DNA from 4 places in the Psychrobacillus sp. FSL K6-2843 genome. Region 2 is predicted to be linked to each of the others. Evidence: riboswitches for the same ligand, from Rfam matches in the RefSeq annotation. Region 2 holds a riboswitch; each other region holds the start of a gene.

Region 1 (4,693 bases), 990 kb from region 2:
ATGCCTGGGCTACAAATACTCTCTGTTGCTCTCCACCAGACAAAAGTTCTAGTAAATGCTTATCGTACTTATCGACGGCAGTCAGTCTCATTGCTTCCTTTATAGCGAATTCATCTTCTGAAGACCATGTAGAAAACCACCCTGATTGATGAGGATAACGACCAAGTGCAACTGTTTCTCGAACGGTATGTGAGAAAGCCTGATTGTGCAGCTGTGGAAGCACAGCCAACTTTTTCGCTAGCTCCTTCGAGGCAAAGGACTTTAACAGCTTACCTTCGATTAGTACCTCTCCAGATGATGGTGTGAGTATGCCACTCATTAGTTTAAGGAGAGTAGATTTTCCACTCCCATTTGGTCCTAATATTCCTAGCATTTCTCCTTTTGATACTTGAAAGGAAACGTCCTCCACTACTAGCTTTTGATCGTAGCCACCAGAAATATTTTTTACTTCTAGCAAGTTAAGCGCCTCCTTTTTTACGTTGTCTAAAGAAGATAAAAGCAAAAACAGGTGCCCCTATAAACGCAGTAATTACCCCTATTGGAAGCTCTGTTGGAGAAATAATCGTACGGGATACAAGATCACAAATGATCAATAAAGAAGCTCCATTTATAAAGCTCAAAGGAAGCACGTGCCGGTTATCGGAGCCAAATAAAAGTCTAGTCATATGTGGCACTACCAATCCAACAAAACCAATGGTTCCAGACACTGATACGGCTGTGCCTGTGAGCATTGACCCACCAATTAATATCATCATTTTACGCTTCTTTACATCCACACCTAGATGCTGTGCTCGTTCTTCTCCAAAGAGCATGGCATTTAGCTCCCTACGATTTAACCATAGTAATAGGGAACCGATTACCATGAATGGCAATGCCATCTGAACATAGCTCCAGCCCCTCATAGATACACTGCCTAACAGCCAACCAATAATTTGCCGTAGCTCTTCACCTGTCAGAGCAATCATTAAGGAAATGACTGAGCCAAGAAATGAGCTAAATATAATACCTGTTAAAATAATCGTTTCCATTTTCATCGCGCGATCTACTAGCTTTGCGAAGGAAATAACGATGAGCATTGTAACTAATGCCCCTACCATACTGAAAACAGGCAAGGTGAACATTCCTAAGAAAGGTACCGAAATTCCAAAAAAGAGTGTAGCCACTGCACCAACAGATGCTCCGGACGACACTCCCAGTGTATAAGGGTCGGCTAGTGGGTTTTTAAGCAGGCTTTGAAAGGCCGCTCCCGCTATTGCCAGGGATGCTCCGACTAATCCTGCGAGTATAACCCGCGGCATGCGAATCTTCCATACTATATTAGTTGCAATCGCATCTGTTCCTGTATCCCATAAAGTACTGATCGGCACCTTTACAGATCCGACCGATACACCTAGCCAAATGGCTACAGCCAACGTAGCCAGTGACAGGATGTAACCGATCATTGATTTACTCACTAAATGCCTCCGGATAGATAGCCTTCGCCACTTCCTCTAAACCTTCTACTAAACGTGGACCTTGGCGACTTGTGGTATCCTCATCCACTTGTACTACTGCATTATTTTTAATAGCTGTCACTGTATCGAAACCATCACGTTGCTTGACCTTTTCAACAATGCCATCCACGTAATCATACGTGATTAACATAACATCAGGATTACGACTTACAATTTCTTCTGGGCTGACTTGGAACCAGCCCTCTTGGTCAGCCATGATATTTTCTGCGTTGACCATCGTTAGAATTTCTTGCATAAATGTATTATTACCAGGAGTATAGATCTCAGGCACATCTGAGGTTTCTACAAAAACTGTTTTCTTTGTTTCTACTTTTGAAACTTTTTCTTGAATTTCGTCAACCTTTGCCTTCATATCCTTTATAATGGCCTGTGCTTCCTCATTCTTGCCTGTTGCACGACCAATCTGCTCGATGGATGTATAGGTTAAGTTAAAATCCTTTGCATCCTGTACTACATAAACCTTTACACCAGAATCTCGTAGCTGTTGTAACCCAGCGTCAGCCATTCCTACTACGGACTCATGAGCGAAGACAATATCTGGATTCAAAGAGATAATTTTTTCAATGTTATACTCCATGCCACCAATTTTTTCTTTTTCTAAGGCTTCCTCTGGATAACTCTCGTAATCATTAACACCGACAATTTCCTCATCAAGCCCTAATGCAAATAGAATTTCCGTATTACTTGGAATCATGGAAATAATGGTCTTCGGAACTTCCTCTAATGTGATTTCTTGGCCTACAGCATCCGTCAATGTAAGCGGAAATGCAGTTTCTGAATTTCCAATTTCTGAACTATCTTCTTTTTCTGATGGAAGTGTCTCTTGCTCATTACATCCAACTAACATAAGCAAGGTCATTCCTATAATTAACCAAAACTTTTTCATCCTTCATTCCTCCTAAAATCAATAAAAAATCTCCCATCCTAGGATGAGAGATAGATAGGTATAAATCTGCCACAAAATACCGATAGCTGACCTACACCAGACCTATCCGCGTAGGTAATGGGTATGCACGTAAGGGCAGGTTTTCTGGCTTATGATGCATATGCATCACTAACAGTGGCGGGACCGCGCTGGACTTTAACCAGCTTCCCTTTTAACTCTAGCAATCCGTAACTAGAGCACCTTTACGCAAAAAATATTCCATTGCTGCTTTGCATTTATTATACCTTATAATTAAATGTTGTCGAGATGGAGACTAGATGAGAAATTCGAGAAATAAATTAATATCAAGCAATTTTCCGAGTTTAGCGAAACATTAATTTCTTAACCTTGTAATCTATGAGTAATCACTGGACTATTAATAAAAATCGCAGTACACAATCCAATCTTGTTTATCTTGATTGTAGAAAAAATAAAAACTGCCACTATCTACTATATTGAATTGCGCCTTGGCATCAGAGCTTATCTGAAAGACAAACGGATAATCTTCACCATATGAGACTCCGCTCTGTGTATAGGATGGATATCCACCAACCTTGTGCATGGGATAAATATTTTTCATCTTGAATTTCTGGTTCTATATCTTCTGAATCCCATGCTGGGGTATCGTTCTCAACTAATATTGGTTTTAATGGAAAAGACTTCATTCTTGAAGATTGTTCATTTATCTTTTGTATTTCATTAATATTAGTAAAACAATTTATCTTAAAAAAAGAAGCTAAATTATCTTCAATTAAATGATTATATACATTAAAATCCATATAAACAGTGATTAACTGAATGTTTTTTAGCTCCTTCGGTACATAAGGTAAATTCTTTAGAAATATAGTACATATTGGTTCAAACTGAGGAGATTTATTTTCTCCGCTACCCCACATAACATTTCCTATCCAGCTCTCTCCCAATTCTTCCGTCGGCCGAGATCCTCCTGTTTCAAAAATCGTAGCTCGTTTAAATAGTGATTGTTTTAATTGAGTAATATTCAACGCAATTACCTCCTAAATCTATGTCCAAGCTTATTCACTTAAGTAGGACTCCCAATCATAATCATTTATTTTGTAGAATGCGCCATTGTCATTTCTCTCATATGCACAGAGGGGTAAATCTTCAATAAAAGCTAAAATAGAGTCATCAATATTTAAAATTACCCCTATAGATATATATTGCAGATTTTCATGATTATTTAAAAATTCATCATCTTCATAACCACTTAATACAGACCAACCAGAGTCTTGCTCATCCCTTGGCTCGTCTCTTAACATAAAATTAAATTCATCTCTCTCCAAAACATCTTTGCTCACAATTATTTTTGTGTCAAAATAGTAATCCCATTTGGATGAATATGGATCATTATACTCCGTGTCACAAATATGTTCTGTCCGAAATGATACTTCTTGTCCTCTTTTTAACTCACTTAGATTAAATGGATCATTCGTAAGAATTCCCTTAAAGTTCTCCATATCCCTGTGAGTAATTTCAACCCACATTTTTTCTCCCGCATACCCGTCTGTTCTTGTCTCGATTTCAAAGATTAGTTTGACCATATCTCCTATATTTAAATTACCTATCACTTCTTTGCTAGGAATATAAAAAGTATAGGGTGCATCCTTATTTCTTTTATAGGCACTATCTAAATACCATGGCACTTTGCTTCCTCCTTGCATCGTTATAAGCCTATTCTAACTTGAATATAAAAAAGAGGGCATTAATCCATTGATTAAAGCCCTCCAATGAGTTAGTTCCTAATTTATTACTTCGCGTTTTCAAAAATAATTCCTGCTTATTGAGGGAACTTTACTCATTCGTGAGCTTCTTCATCTCTTTTGTATTCTAAAAGATCCCCAGGCTGGCATTCTAAAGCCTTACAAATTGATTCTAATGTAGAAAGCCTAATTGCTTTAGCTTTACCATTTTTTAATATAGAAAGGTTAGCCATTGTTATTCCAACCCTCTCTGAAAGTTCTGTTACGCTCATTTTTCTTTTAGCCAACATCACATCGATATTAATAATAATCGCCATATTTTCACCTCAGACCGTTAAATCGTTTTCAGATTTTATATGAATAGCTTCTTGTAAAAGTTTTTGGAGAACGGCTGAAAAAACGACAATTACCATAGAGGCAAAAATCATGATAAGCCCGATTACTATAACTCCTGGAGCATCATCCTTCTCTGCCACAAGAAAAAATAGTGGCATGCCTAATACATATAAAGAGCTAATTGCAAGTGCACAGTA
Region 2 (4,693 bases):
CAAAGTGGGCAATCTTTGAGGTTCACGGAGCAATGCCCAATGCTATGCAAAATACATGGTAACAAATTTACTCAGAATGGTTTCCCTCTAACTCCTACAAACAGGCAGGAACACCAGAGATGGAAGTGTATACAGATGATGACCCATCTGATCCAAACTGTTGTTCAGAAATTTGGATTCCTGTAATATAAAAAAGTTGAACTAGTTCAGTTTACTAAACGATTGTAAATGAAATCGTGCTACGAAGGGTAACTAGCCTTTGTAGCATTTTATATATATGCGCCTTCATATTCCACTTCTGTTACAATCATTTCCTCGTCTGAGTAAGCCTTAAGTAATTCCCTTGCTATATACGATGGTGCTCCTAATGATTCAACTATTGCTTTCTCAGTTTGTCCCTCTCTTAACAAATCACAAAAATACTTTTGGAAATCTCTAACTATTGCTTGGCGTTCCTTTGTATTCAACATATAAAGCTCTTTTTCTAACGTCTCAATATAAATATTCGCTGTCATGTCTCTCTCTCCCTCGGTACTATTCATTAGATAGTACTATACCATAACACTATTATTCATTGCAAGGTACCGGTTTTAAAACAAAAGAAGTTGGTCTCCTCAAAACGAGACCAACTTCTACTTTATTCAAATATCTCTGGATAAACGGTTTTAGCTACTAGTTCTACAGCTTCACCAATTCGTGGTCCTGGGCGAGACATAATGTCCTGATCTAATTGGAAAATGGAGTTGTTTTGCACTGCCTCCAACTGATTCCAGCCTGAACGAGCCTTAATCTCACCAATTGGATCTTCTACATAATTTACGGTAGTCAAGATAATCGGAGGATTTTTCTTAATGACATCTTCCTCAGATAATTTAATCCATCCCTCTTGGTCTCCAAAAATATTTACAACTTTAGCTTTACTCAAAACTTCTTGTTGGAAAGTATTTTTTCCTGTTGTAAAAATTTCTGGAGATGGGCTTATTTCAAAGTAGACGTGTTTCTGATCGCTTACACCTGATACTTTGTCCTGAACACTTTGAATAGTAGTTTTAATAGAGTCAACAAGATCGGTTCCTTTATCCTCTACTCCCATTACTGCGGCCAACTGTTCAATATCTCCATAGACGTCTTCAAATGATAGCGCCGATTGAATGACAAAAACATCTAACCCCGCGTCTTCCAACACTTTAAGCTCTTCCTCAGATCCAGTTGTATAAGCAATCACAACATCTGGATTTATCTCTAAAATACGTTCTGCGTTGAACTTCATAGAATCGGAAACTCGTTCAATTTCTAGTGCCTCTTCTGGATAGGTATCGTATTCTGTAGCTCCAACAATTTTATCTCCTACACCAAGGGCAAACAGGATTTCTGTGTTACTTGGTTGTAGAGACACAATCGTTTCCGGAACTTCTTCGAATGTAACTTCTTTCCCCATATCATCCGTTACAGTATATTCTTTTACTTCTTGTACAGAATCTGTTTCAACAGCTGTATTTTTTTCAGCCTCTTGGCAGCCTACAAGTAAGATAGAAAGTATTAGTACCGCTAACCAATTCCTTAATTGTTTATTCATTTGTTAATCCTCCACTTTTTTCTTATTTCTCATCGGATATGATTTACTGACAAATTGAATCTCTTCTACTCCATGATGCTTATTTACATATACCGCCATTGCAAACAATACATTTGCTAATAGCTGTGTGTAATCAAACAAAATCTCTGGTACTTCTCTTTCTAATGAAACTTTATGTAAAGCCCTTACAGATTTTTTTGCTTCACTACGACACACGTGTAATTCACATGCAGCTGTTGAGCCTTGTGGAAGTACGAATATATCTACTCTTCCTTCCACTTCACTTACGTAGAAATCATACATATCACTTAGAATTTGTAAATCCTCTTCATTGATTGCTAGCTTCCCTCTAACAGAACCATTTACGTGATATGCCATCGGTGCCAGATACATTAAATCCTCGTAAACTCTTGGAATATCTTTTGTTAAAGATGCGGCCAATCCAATACGTGTGGTCAATGAGTCTGTTCGAATCTCAAAGTCTACTGTAGACGGCTTTTCTCTCATAAATGGATAACAAATATATCGCATGTCTTTTTTCAATGCTCTGCCCCCTTTCCAAGTTATTTGTGAATTTTCGGCAATACAATACTCAACTTCTTACAGCACAAAAAAACGCCACCCTAAAAAAGGGCGGCGCAATACCTATTTATCGTTAGAAATTTAATCGAAAATAGAAACGTGCCGTACAACCCCTTAACTTCCGAAGAGTATTTATACGTTCAAGAAAAGGCCGGTCTCCTGGCTCATGCATCATTTTACTCTAAGAACCTTCCCATTGGCTTTTAGCCAACAGTGGTATTTTTCTTATTTCATCAGCATTTACAGTTGCGGATACAGCTTCGGTTTTTCACCGAATTCCCTAATTAAGCTGACAAGTCAGCACCTTTTCCCTGCAAAAATTATTCACTTATCGTAAGTGTACCATAGCCTTTCAATTGGTGATAGAAGCTTGTGAAACAACCAGCTTTTTACTCTTTTATTAGCTATAAAGTCTGCAATTATTTTGTTTCTCATTCAATTTATGCTACTGTTTTTATATGAAAAAATTTATTCCACTTTTACTTTTACTTGTCTTTGTATTTATAGCCTCCGGGCAGACTTCCGAGCAACAGTCTTTGGAGGCCGTGCTTAAAGAATGGCTTCCAAACAAGCCATTGGAGTCCTTTTTATCATTATTTCATATTCCTTATTGGGGATTCTATGTCTCTGTCGAGGAACGTGGCTACTATGCATTTGTCGAATTCTTAATAAGAAAAGGAGTCCACTTTTTTTATTTTGGTTTGATTAGTTTAGCTATTTATATTGCTTTGCCGAAGAGAAAGTATCGAAAACTTACTGCAATAATGATTACCTTTCTTCTAGCAGTCGCAGATGAATTCCATCAATCCTTTACGAGTGGACGATCTGCCCTTTTTCAGGATGTTCTATTAGATACAGGCGGGGCTATTTTTGTCATGCTTCTGCTAACGTTTGTTCAATGGTTGAAGCATAGAAAAAACGCTAACCTTTAGAAGGAAGCGTTCTTTCCCTATCTATTTACATCTTTTTCTCAACAAGAAAACAATCCCTAGCGTGACTACTGAAAAAACAGTAAGTATTTGATTAAACGGAAGGACAGGCTTGAATTTAACTTCCTCCGCAGTGATTTCATATACTCCAACCGGTTTTATCGAAAAGGCACCACCGCCTCCTTCTCCTTGACCTGTAGAATTTTCTTCATCGGAAATCGTGTCACCTCCACCTCCGCCTCCACCTACAAAATAATTAACTTTGGCAACAGGTAAGATCCTTTTGTTCTCCAATACAATTGGTTCTCCGTATATAAGAGACACATCTTTTTCTCTGGAAAACTTTTCGAAAATGGAACGGACTGGGGATTGAAACAATGGTAGCTTTCCCCCTTGTTTTTCTAAGTTACTTGATTTTTCCTCCATTAAATTATCTCCTTTAATTTAGAATAAGTGTCATGTGATGTTCTTCGTAATAGACGTCTCTATCCTTTAAAGCCATTTCTTCTACTCCAAATACCTTAAAACCTAATTGTAAATATAAATTTTTTGCGGATTCATTATTCGACACAACAGATAGATTAATCTTTTCTATTTCATTAGTTTCTCTTGCCTGGTTAATGGCTCGCTCCATTAGGGCCTTTCCTACACCTTTTCTTCTTCCCTTTGAGCTTACATACATTGCAAAAATATTTGCTCTATGCTTCATTTTTAAGGAACTCTCTTGTGCTAGAGTAACCATACCAATTAATTTATCTTCTTCAAACGCACCGAACGTGTAATTGCCATTTACCTCAAAATTACCTTTTACTCGTTCAATTGGATTTTCTCTTTGAAGAGCCTCTTCATAGCTTGTTCCAAATGCTTCTGGACTGTTTTGCAGAGCCTCTAGCCTTAGTTCCCAATAAGCAATGGCATCTACATCTGTTAATCTTCTAATATCCATTCCTAAACCTCCAAAAAATAACCTTCATTACATATTTCGTGTGTGTATAATATAAAATCTTTGCAGGTTTCTGCACGAGAGCTTTCTGTGTCGAATAGTGAGGGGAGCTGCTCTGATGACCGAATCCTCATCCCTTCTTTTAGTAAAGTATGCCATCGAAAAGGTAATATAACTAATCCCTTTTCTAGTGCTTCTTTTTTTGAAATGATTTGTTGGAACTTTAGAGAATAAAGAATTCTACAAATAGTAGTTGTAACAAACTCCACCATATCATCAGGCACTGAATTAGGTATTTCTTTTGATTTCTTATACCAATATTCGTTGATGTTATATTTTAACGTTCCTAAGACATCCTCCCATTTAGTAGAAATGTTTAACTCATGAATTGGTCTTCCTTGTAATGCAATCCCATGTTTCTTTAAAATCCACCAAGTAACATGATTGATATCCCAATGGCCAACTTTTACTTCACCATCTGAGCAATAAGGATACGGCAGGAGAATATCATTTGTTTTACCCAGGTCAGCTGTTTGAATATACATTCCATCCATCCGAGCCCCTAATTTCTCTTTAGATATTTGAAAATGGATCTCTTTTATAATTTCTACTTCTTGTTCATTTGCCGATCTTTTTAATAAAACGATAAAGTCTACATCACTC
Region 3 (4,693 bases), 590 kb from region 2:
GATAGCAAGCTCGTCTTCAACTATCAAAATATTAGTTTCTTCCATTAGTAAATCACTCCTAGAAATATTTAAGGTTTCTGTAAGGTTAGTTTCAATTTATTATAAGCTTACCATTTTATACTAACTAAGAGATATTTTTAGGAGGTTTCATGATGAAAGAAGAAAGAGTGCGTTTTATAGATGCTTTAAGAGGAATCAGTTTGTTTGGTATATTATTAGCGAATTTGTTAATTTTCCATTACGGTATATGGGGAAAGGAAGAATTAGAGTACTTTACGGCTTCTGCCACAGACAAGACTATTTATGCTATTCTTAAAATAGCAGTAGAAGGTAGTTTTATGCCGATATTCACTTTTTTGTTTGGTTTTTCATTAATAAAACTAGCAGAATCAATTAAAAAAAAGAACGGAAAAGTAAAAAGGCATTTATGGAGACGTTTTATATTTCTTTTTATTCTAGGTTTACTTCATTCAACCTATTTATGGGAAGGGGATATTCTAGCCTTTTACGGGTTAATGGGATTATTCCTATTACTTTTTTTAAATAGAAAAAAGAAAACTTTAATTATATGGGGAACTGTTTTGTTTGTATTGACTGGTGCTCTTAGTTACGGAATGGAAGAAAAAAGTAAGGAAGAGTTGGAAAAGCAATCATTATACATAGAAACCACAAATGAAGTCTATCAAAATGGCTCTTATGAGGAAATTAAGCAACACAGAAATACAGAGGATCCACTGTATTTTGAAAGTGAAGGGGAGAAAGTATTTTTTAGCTTGTTTATGCTTTTGTTTGGACCATTGTTGACGTCACCGATGTTTTTGTTTGGTATGGCAGCTGCAAAGGGTGGCTTATTTCTACACATGGAACGAGAACAAAAATGGTATATATTAAGTATGGCTCTTTTGCCAATTAGTTTACTTTTAAAATCTATCGCTATTATTGGAGAAGAAACAAATTGGACAGCAGTTCTATTACAAATGGGTACACAATTACTGTGTATATCCTATATTGGTATATTTGCTATCCTATTTATAAAGTTCTCAGGTAACAAGGTTTTCATTGGTTTTGAAAGTGTTGGGAAACTTTCTTTAACAAATTACATTATGCAAAGTGTTATTTGTACTTTTATCTATTACGGATACGGTTTAGGACAATTTGGCTCTTTGGGCATGCTAAATAGTGTCTTGCTGGGCTTTGTAATTTTTGTTCTACAATGTATAGGTAGCTACTACTACTTGAAGGTATTCAAACGAGGTCCCTTGGAAATGATTCTTCGAATGGGTACAAACCTCTCCTGGAGCGGTCATATGAAAGCTAAGAAAAAGAAGGTAAAGCTGCAAGGTAAGCCTGTATGAATAAATACGAAAGTAAGTTTTCATAATACGGCTACGAAAGCTTATAAAATTTATATAGAATAGAGATTAGAAAGAGCGATTAAAGGGATATGAAATTAGTTTAATGTACAGAAATAAAGCTGTGTATCAAACGTCTAGTCTTTTTACCTATGTACAAGTTTAAACACAATATGTTAGGGTATATAAGTAATCAAAACACAATATATAGTATTTATACGATGAAAAGGTACCGTTATGGTTTAAAAGGGAATTCGGTGAAATACCGAAGCTGTCCCCGCAACTGTAAGTGTGGACGACTGTTGAATATGCCACTGCGATTTTTCGTGGGAAGGCCAGCAGAAGGAAGAAACACGAGCCAGTAGACCTGCCTGTTTATCGGTGAAGCAACACTTTCTTCGGGGGTTGAGAGGTGGGGGCGAGAGACTCTATCTTTAAACGAACGATACGTCTTGTTGTTTCCTACTTTAAAATCGTGAGCGATGACTCAGCCGAAGAGGCTAGAGCCATCGCTTTTTTGTTATGTAAAGACAGGGAGGAATTCTAAATGACCACTATTTCAAACACAGAAAAACAACAGGTACTATACCAATTAACACAGGAGTTTGGGGAAGAAAAGATAGCACCATTAAGGAGGTCACATGACAAGTGGCTACAAAAACACCCAGAGGGCAATATTGCTAGCTGGTCTAAAGCCATGTCCTTAGAGTCGCTGAGCTTTCTTGATGAACATGAACCTTATTGGACATTTGTGGCGGCTCGAATCTATTTAGCAGAAGTATATTCGCAACAAGCGGAACGAAGAAATACAACGGCAGATGCAGTCTATACAAAGTTTGCAGATAACGTTCAAAAGCTATCGGCTAAGGGAATTTATGATTCTCGTATCATAGAAACCTATTCTACAGAGGAATTAGAGCAATTAGCAGAAATCCTCGTTACTGAAAGAGACTTCCTCTTCACATATATAGCTTTAAAAACGCTTTTAGATCGTTATGTAGCGAAGGATTTTGATAAGACTATTGTAGAATTGCCACAAGAACGCTGGATGATTATTGCAATGACGCTAATGAAGGACGAAAAAGAAAACCGCATAGAAAAAATTAAAGAAGCCTATTGGGCGATGAGCAATTTATATATGACGGTTGCTACTCCGACTCTTTCTAATGCAGGAAAGCCACACGGGCAGCTTTCTAGCTGTTTTATCGACACGGTTGATGACAGTCTACAAGGAATTTATGATAGCAACACAGACATAGCCACACTTTCTAAATTTGGAGGAGGAATAGGCGTTTATATGGGCAAGGTCCGTAGCCGTGGCTCTTCTATAAGAGGTTTTGTGGGAGCGTCTAGTGGGGTTCTTCCATGGATAAAGCAACTAAACAATACAGCTGTCAGCGTAGATCAGCTAGGCCAACGTCAAGGTGCAGTAGCTGTTTACTTGGATGTGTGGCATAAAGATATATTTACATTTTTAGATTTAAGACTAAATAATGGCGATGAACGACTTCGAGCACATGATATTTTTACTGGTGTATGCTTGCCAGATTTGTTCATGGAAAAGGTTGATGCAAGAGGAGAATGGCATTTGTTTGACCCTCACGAGGTTCGTCAGCTCAAAGGTTACTCATTAGAAGACTTTTATGATGAAAAACGTGGAGATGGTTCTTTCAGAGAAAAGTATGAAGAATGTGTAATGGATCATCGCCTTTCACGAGAAACAGTTCCAGCAATAGATTTGATGAAGCGAATTATGCGATCCCAGTTAGAAACGGGTGTCCCATTTATGTTTTATAGAGATGAAGTGAATCGCCGTAATCCAAACAAGCATGTTGGAATGATTTATAGTAGTAATCTTTGTACGGAAATTTTTCAAAACCAAAGTGCCACTGAATTTGAATCCATCCAGCTAGAGGACGATGTGATTGTAACTCGTAGAAAACCTGGTGATTTCGTAGTTTGTAACCTTTCTTCTATTAATTTAGGTAAAGCAGTACCAGAGGATGTACTAGAACGATTGATAAACATCCAGGTAAGAATGTTAGACAATGTTATAGATATGAACATGATTCCAGTGCCACAGGCAGAGCGCACAAACGCAAGGTATCGTGGAATTGGACTTGGAACGTTTGGTTGGCATCATTTACTTGCCCTTAAGCAAATTCGTTGGGAATCAGAGGAAGCAGTAGGGCTTGCTGATAATTTATATGAAAGAATTGCCTATTTGACGATTCAAGCTTCCTTAAATCTTGCGAAGGAAAAAGGGGCCTACCCTTTATTCGAAGGTTCTGATTGGCAAACAGGGGCTTATTTTGAAAACCGTCAATATGACGGAGAGGAATGGGTAAGTCTGCGTGAGCAAGTAGCTGAAAATGGTATCCGAAATGGATATTTGATGGCGGTTGCACCAAACTCATCTACCTCCATTTTAGCGGGAAGTACGGCAAGTATTGATCCGATTTTCCAAAAGACCTATTCAGAGGAAAAGAAAGATTATAAAATTCCAGTGACAGTCCCAGATTTAAATTCAGAGACGACATGGTATTACAAATCAGCTTACTTTATCGACCAGCATTGGACGTTAAAACAAAATGCTGCCCGTCAAAGACATATCGACCAAGGTGTTTCGCTAAATCTATATGTTCAAAATACTATTAAGGCTAAGGAATTGTTAGCGCTACACTTAGATGCCTGGAATAGTGGTCTAAAAACAACTTATTATGTACGTTCCACTTCAATAGAACTGGTAGAATGTGAGTCTTGTTCGAGCTAATGAAAACCATCATTTGTTATTTGAGCTATAGCGGGAATACTGAAGAGATAGCTGAACTATTAAAAGTGAATTTAGAGGAACAAGGTTATATGGTGGACATGTATGAAATAGGTGATGGGATAGTGCCACAGCTATCTGCATATGACTTCCTATTTCTAGGAACCTTCACTTGGGACGAGGGTGGTATTCCGGATGAAGTGAAGGAATTTGTTCGAGCAGTGGGCTATAAACCGAAAAATGTCTATATTTTTGGTTCAGGAGACACACAATTCGGTGGCGACGACTTATTTTGCAATGCTGTAAACAAACTAACCGAGTTTTATGCTTGTGAATATGAAGGTTTAAAAATAGAACAATCACCAAGAGGAAGTCAAGAAAAAATAGTTATAAATTGGCTAGAGGGAGTTTTGGAAAATGTTAAAGGCAAAAACATTAGAACCTAGAAACCCAAACAAATCCACAGGGATATTTAATGGGAAATCGAGTGGAATTTTAAACTGGAATGATATAGCTTATCCGTATTGGCATAAAATCTATAAACGCTTACTAGGGAACTATTGGCAAGCAG
Region 4 (4,693 bases), 280 kb from region 2:
CTATTTGTTTGTCTCTTAAAGAAGGTCTTCTCATCACACCGATATGTCCATATCGGCCCATTAATACTACGTCCAATGCATTTGTTGGAAAGTCCCAATCTACGGCATTACGCTGAGGAACATATCCAACAATATGATCCTTTGGATTCAGCGGACGCTCTAATATTGCAACAGATCCAGTTTTATTTGGAAGCTGATTTAGCACGGCTTTAATCAACGTAGATTTCCCTGCTCCGTTTGGTCCAATAATCCCGGTAATTAGTCCCTTCGGAATGGTTAGACTGATGTTGCTCAATACAACTTTTTCCTCGTAAGCAACAGATAAGCTCTTTACCTGTAATGCATTCATTTTGCTACCTCCTATTTTAGTGAATCAACAATCGTATTGACATTATGCTTATACATTCCGATATAAGTTCCTTCTTCTGTACCTTCAGCTCCCATTGCATCCGAGTACAGTTCTCCTCCAATTTGTATGGTGTGTCCCTTTTCCTTCGCACCTTCAATTACAGCATTCATGGCTTTGTCTGACACACTGGATTCGATAAAGACCGCTTTAATATTTTGTTCTACTAAGAAATTAACGATATTCTGTATATCCTTTAGACCGTATTCAGCATCTGTACTAAGACCTTGTAATCCTCGAACTTCCATCCCATTGCTTTCACCAAAGTAATTAAAGGCGTCATGAGCGGTAACAAGAACCCGTTGCTCTTCGGGGATTTCACTAATGCGTTCCTTCGTCCAACCATTTAGCTCATCTAGTTCCTCAAAGAACTTTCTTTCGTTTTCTGCAAACTGATCTCCATCAGTGGAAAATTCCTCCGTAAGTGATTTTGTGATTTCGTGTGTAGCCAATTTCCAAACCTCAATGTCGAACCAAATATGTGGATCAAATAATTCTGGATGAGCCTCGTCATTTAAGATTCTATCTTTCGGAACTACTTCTCCAATAGCCACTACAGATTTGTCCTTCTGCATTTTTTCAAAAATATCACTCATTTTCCCCTCAAGCGCTAGACCATTATAAAAAATAATATCTGCATCCTCTAATACTTGTAAATCGCCTTGAGTAGCCTTATAAAGATGTGGATCTACACCAGGGCCCATTAAGGATTTTACCTCCACAGAATCTCCAGCAATTATCTTTACGGCATCTGCAATTTGCCCTGTAGTTGTAACGACAAGTGGTTTTTCTTCCCCAGAACCCCCTGCGTTGTTGTTACCACACCCAACCAATAAAACAGCCACAATAAATAAAAATAAGATCTTTTTCACTTAGCACACTCCTTTTCCTTTGTAATAAAGTATTTCCTAAAGGAAACTTTTAGACCAAAAAAATATTATTTTCTTTTATGATAATAAATTTCCTTAAGGAAAGATTTGTTCAATAGGTTAACACTTCTTTTTTGAATTGTCAAAGTACTTTATGTAAAAATGAAAAAAAGGTGACTATATGTTGGTAAGAAAATCTAGGGTAGAATACGCAAGTGAAGGGCATTTTGTTTAGAAAGAATTCCATAAAAGGAGATACTCGAAAAACCTTTATTTTTTCGTATGTATTTTATACAAGTGCTATACTGTATGAACAATGATAGTAGGGAGGTAACGATATGCAATATTCAAAATCTAAAATGGAAGAGCTAGTAAAATTTAGTCCTGACTTAGCAAAGAGATTGAAGGAAGTAATGAAGGAGCATGACCTAGAAAAAAGCTTTGCTCTTAAAGCTTTGTACCATTCAGAAGTTAAAGACGGCGGAAAATATCAAAGGGATTACCAAGACCTTTAAATCAAAAAAACGAACCACATGATTAATCTCATTTGGTTCGTTTTTTATATCCTTAATTAATATCCTACTTGTATTGAAATGACTCGGGACATGCTTGATTTAGCTTTAGGCGGATGCGTTCGGCGCGGCGAGCGGTACCCGTGGCTTGTGATCCTCCACTGGAGTCTCCGCCTTCCACTCCAATAGAAGATAGCCTTTTGGTTTTATAAATAGATACAATGAATGATGATTGTTGAACGAACCAAATAAATTGAACACTGGGTTCATGGAGCTAGAATTTAGATATATTCTTTTTTTCAAAAGTTAATATTGGCAAAATCGTTTTGGAAGCGTGCGAATGCGCTTTACTTATTCCTCCAATTTCCCTGAAATTTCATTTTTAATCTGATGATGGGCATCAATGAGATTTTGAAGAAAAATATTTTTTTCGTTCATACTCCAGGTTGAACTAAGTTCAATTTCTTTTTTCATTTCTTCATAGATAGACTGCAGAGATATTGATGTACTTGCAACATAATTTGTCATTAATACTTGTTTATATTGTTCAATAAAATTCTCTTTTCTCATTTTCAAAATCCTTTCGCCTTTAACATAAAAAAGCATCCTCTTTTATAAAAAAGAAGATGCTAGTTAGTATGATTTAATGGTCAGTACGCTTGGAAACTCAATAAAATCCACGCTGAAAACAGGAGCCCAATAGCTCCAGTGATTTTATTATGTTTTTCGTACGACAGTATTTTCAAGCTATTGCTTGTACATAGCTGCATTTAACACCCCCTATCCGCGTAGGCTTGTGGTGTGTACTTGAAATAGGCAGGTCTCCTGGCTCATGTTCATCGCTCTTCTTTCCTTCCCGTAGTAACCTTACAGTGGTTTATAAAAAATCGCTCCCATTTACAGTTGCGGGACAGCGTCGGTCTTTCACCGAACTTCCCTTTTAAGTTCTCTTGCTAACAAAAGAACACCTAAATCTACACATTATTTAATTGTTCTTTCACTATAACATAAAGAAAGGTATTCATTATAGCAAATTTGGATAAGCGGCCGATGGTTTCCCTTTTTATAATCAATAGAGAGGTGAGGGAAATGATTAGAATGAAAGATTCGTATCGGCTGTATGTTCATATTTGCTTTCTATCGCAATTATTTTTTACTTATATATTTACAGTCAATCTGTTGTATCAAGTAAGCGTTGTTAAGCTGGATCCGTTGCAACTTGTTTTAGTGGGAACTGTGTTAGAGCTAACCGTATTTCTTTTTGAAATTCCAACAGGCGTCATATCTGACTTAAAAAGCCGGAAGCTGTCCATTATTATTGGTTATTTTTTGATAGGGGCGGGTTTTTTATTGGAGGGTTTGTTTCCTTATTTTATAACGGTTTTATTGGCCCAGGTGGCATGGGGGATAGGCTATACCTTTACAAGCGGATCACAGCAAGCTTGGATTGCAGATGAAATAGGAGAAGAGAAGTCCTCTTTAGCATATATAAGGGGAGCTAAGGCTGGAAATTTAGGTCAATTAATTGCCATTCCGTTAAGTATTTTAACCGGTTACTACATGATTAATCTTCCTATTATTGTGGGAGGCGTATGTATGATAGGCTTGGCTATTTTTCTTATAATTTTTATGAAAGAGAATCATTTTAAACCAATAAAAATAACTGAAAGAATTAATACATTGGAGACAATGAAAGAGAGTTTAGGGAAAATCATTCATTATTCGAAAGCAAGCTTTATCCTGCGTATGCTATTTCTAATTGCTCTGTTTATAGGTTTTTATAGCGAGGGCTTTGATCGTTTGTGGCTAACTCATCTACTGGATATGGCTAGAATAACCAGTTTGCCAAATGAACAGCTAGTGTTATTGACTGGTGGTATTCAGCTGGTGATAGTACTCGTGTCATTTGCAGTACTTCATTTTCTAAATAAAAGCACAATTTATCAGGATCTGCGAACGATATATATCGCTCTTTTTATTGGTAGCTTCAGTATAGTGGTAGCATTAATCGGCTTTGCAGTTTCGAAGTATTTCATTGGCTTGTTTATTTGCTATGTCTTAATTCAAGTGAGTCGAAAAGTAATGTACCCATTGGAGGATATTTGGTTAAATAAAATCATTCCAGATTCCTCGACTAGAGCAACGTTTTTCTCAGTCAAAGGTCAAGTGGATGCCATTGGACAAATAAGTGGTGGGCCTGTTATTGGATATATTGCTACAACCTTTACCATTAGGACTGCCATCATTGTAAGTGCCGTAATTTTAAGTCCAGTCCTGTTTTTATATCACATACTTTTAAAGAAAGCTAAGGGTCGGGAATAACAATATAAAGACCAGCAGGTATATAAATTTTAGCTACCATGAACACAAAACTATGTTCATGGTCTTTTTGTATGGAGGAAGCCTGATGGAGTATTGATAACCAGTTCTATTTAGCAAATAGAAAGGAATTCTACATATGCTTGTTTGAGCTGGATCTTCCCCGGCTAAAAGCAACCGCCTAAATCGGAAAATAAACTTGTTCTATATTTATTGTTTCTCCTTAACCGGAAGGTATATCTCCATGTAGATTTTGTCGTACTCCCAATCATGGCAGTGTTCATCATAGTATTCAAAATCATAGCTATCTTCATCTACTTCATAATGAGAGTCTGGTAGCCAGTCCTCTAAAATATATTGCCAAGTTCCCTTGATAGAGGAAACAAATTGCTCTTTTGGAACCATGGGTGTTTTAAATACCGCATATGTAGAAGCTTTGACATGAAACTTAAGAATTCCCTCTGGTATCGTTGTTCCCTCGTCAAAATTTACCGCAAATAAATACGTGAAATGATCTTCTAGCTCAGGTCCACTTAGATTAAAGCAGTACTCACCATGCTTTTTAGGGGACAGGAGATGATATAGAG

Evidence for each region. Region 2 has a riboswitch for cobalamin ahead of MKY94_RS19105 (hypothetical protein). Riboswitches for the same ligand answer to the same signal wherever they lie in the genome.
Region 1: it holds a riboswitch for cobalamin, as region 2 does, so the genes downstream of both, MKY94_RS03125 (ABC transporter substrate-binding protein) here and MKY94_RS19105 (hypothetical protein) in region 2, are expected to answer to the same signal.
Region 3: it holds a riboswitch for cobalamin, as region 2 does, so the genes downstream of both, MKY94_RS01220 (ribonucleoside-diphosphate reductase subunit alpha) here and MKY94_RS19105 (hypothetical protein) in region 2, are expected to answer to the same signal.
Region 4: it holds a riboswitch for cobalamin, as region 2 does, so the genes downstream of both, MKY94_RS20785 (hypothetical protein) here and MKY94_RS19105 (hypothetical protein) in region 2, are expected to answer to the same signal.

Annotation. Positions count from the first base shown of each region.
Region 1 covers NZ_CP152021.1:630,263-634,955, reverse strand. Annotated here, with positions in the region: gene MKY94_RS03135 (adenosylcobinamide amidohydrolase) at 1-457, opposite strand, end outside; gene MKY94_RS03130 (iron ABC transporter permease) at 459-1,454, opposite strand; gene MKY94_RS03125 (ABC transporter substrate-binding protein) at 1,447-2,400, opposite strand; cobalamin riboswitch at 2,517-2,659, opposite strand; gene MKY94_RS03120 (DUF1963 domain-containing protein) at 2,816-3,001, opposite strand; gene MKY94_RS03115 (hypothetical protein) at 2,946-3,443, opposite strand; gene MKY94_RS03110 (DUF2185 domain-containing protein) at 3,474-4,103, opposite strand; gene MKY94_RS03105 (helix-turn-helix transcriptional regulator) at 4,256-4,477, opposite strand; gene MKY94_RS03100 (DUF2975 domain-containing protein) at 4,487-4,693, opposite strand, start outside.
Region 2 covers NZ_CP152021.1:3,767,767-3,772,459, forward strand. Annotated here, with positions in the region: partial or broken gene MKY94_RS19090 (GyrI-like domain-containing protein) at 1-191, shown strand, start outside; gene MKY94_RS19095 (DUF1700 domain-containing protein) at 270-515, opposite strand; gene MKY94_RS19100 (ABC transporter substrate-binding protein) at 638-1,576, opposite strand; gene MKY94_RS19105 (hypothetical protein) at 1,580-2,119, opposite strand; cobalamin riboswitch at 2,290-2,481, opposite strand; gene MKY94_RS19110 (VanZ family protein) at 2,617-3,090, shown strand; gene MKY94_RS19115 (spore germination protein GerW family protein) at 3,112-3,513, opposite strand; gene MKY94_RS19120 (GNAT family N-acetyltransferase) at 3,527-4,033, opposite strand; gene MKY94_RS19125 (aminoglycoside adenylyltransferase domain-containing protein) at 4,036-4,693, opposite strand, start outside.
Region 3 covers NZ_CP152021.1:228,416-233,108, forward strand. Annotated here, with positions in the region: gene MKY94_RS01210 (response regulator transcription factor) at 1-45, opposite strand, end outside; gene MKY94_RS01215 (DUF418 domain-containing protein) at 150-1,355, shown strand; cobalamin riboswitch at 1,563-1,742, shown strand; gene MKY94_RS01220 (ribonucleoside-diphosphate reductase subunit alpha) at 1,900-4,125, shown strand; gene MKY94_RS01225 (flavodoxin) at 4,125-4,568, shown strand; gene MKY94_RS01230 (ribonucleotide-diphosphate reductase subunit beta) at 4,540-4,693, shown strand, end outside.
Region 4 covers NZ_CP152021.1:4,049,691-4,054,383, reverse strand. Annotated here, with positions in the region: gene MKY94_RS20800 (metal ABC transporter ATP-binding protein) at 1-349, opposite strand, end outside; gene MKY94_RS20795 (zinc ABC transporter substrate-binding protein) at 361-1,278, opposite strand; gene MKY94_RS20790 (hypothetical protein) at 1,614-1,790, shown strand; gene MKY94_RS20785 (hypothetical protein) at 2,139-2,357, opposite strand; cobalamin riboswitch at 2,585-2,774, opposite strand; gene MKY94_RS20780 (MFS transporter) at 2,877-4,109, shown strand; gene MKY94_RS20775 (AraC family transcriptional regulator) at 4,317-4,693, opposite strand, start outside.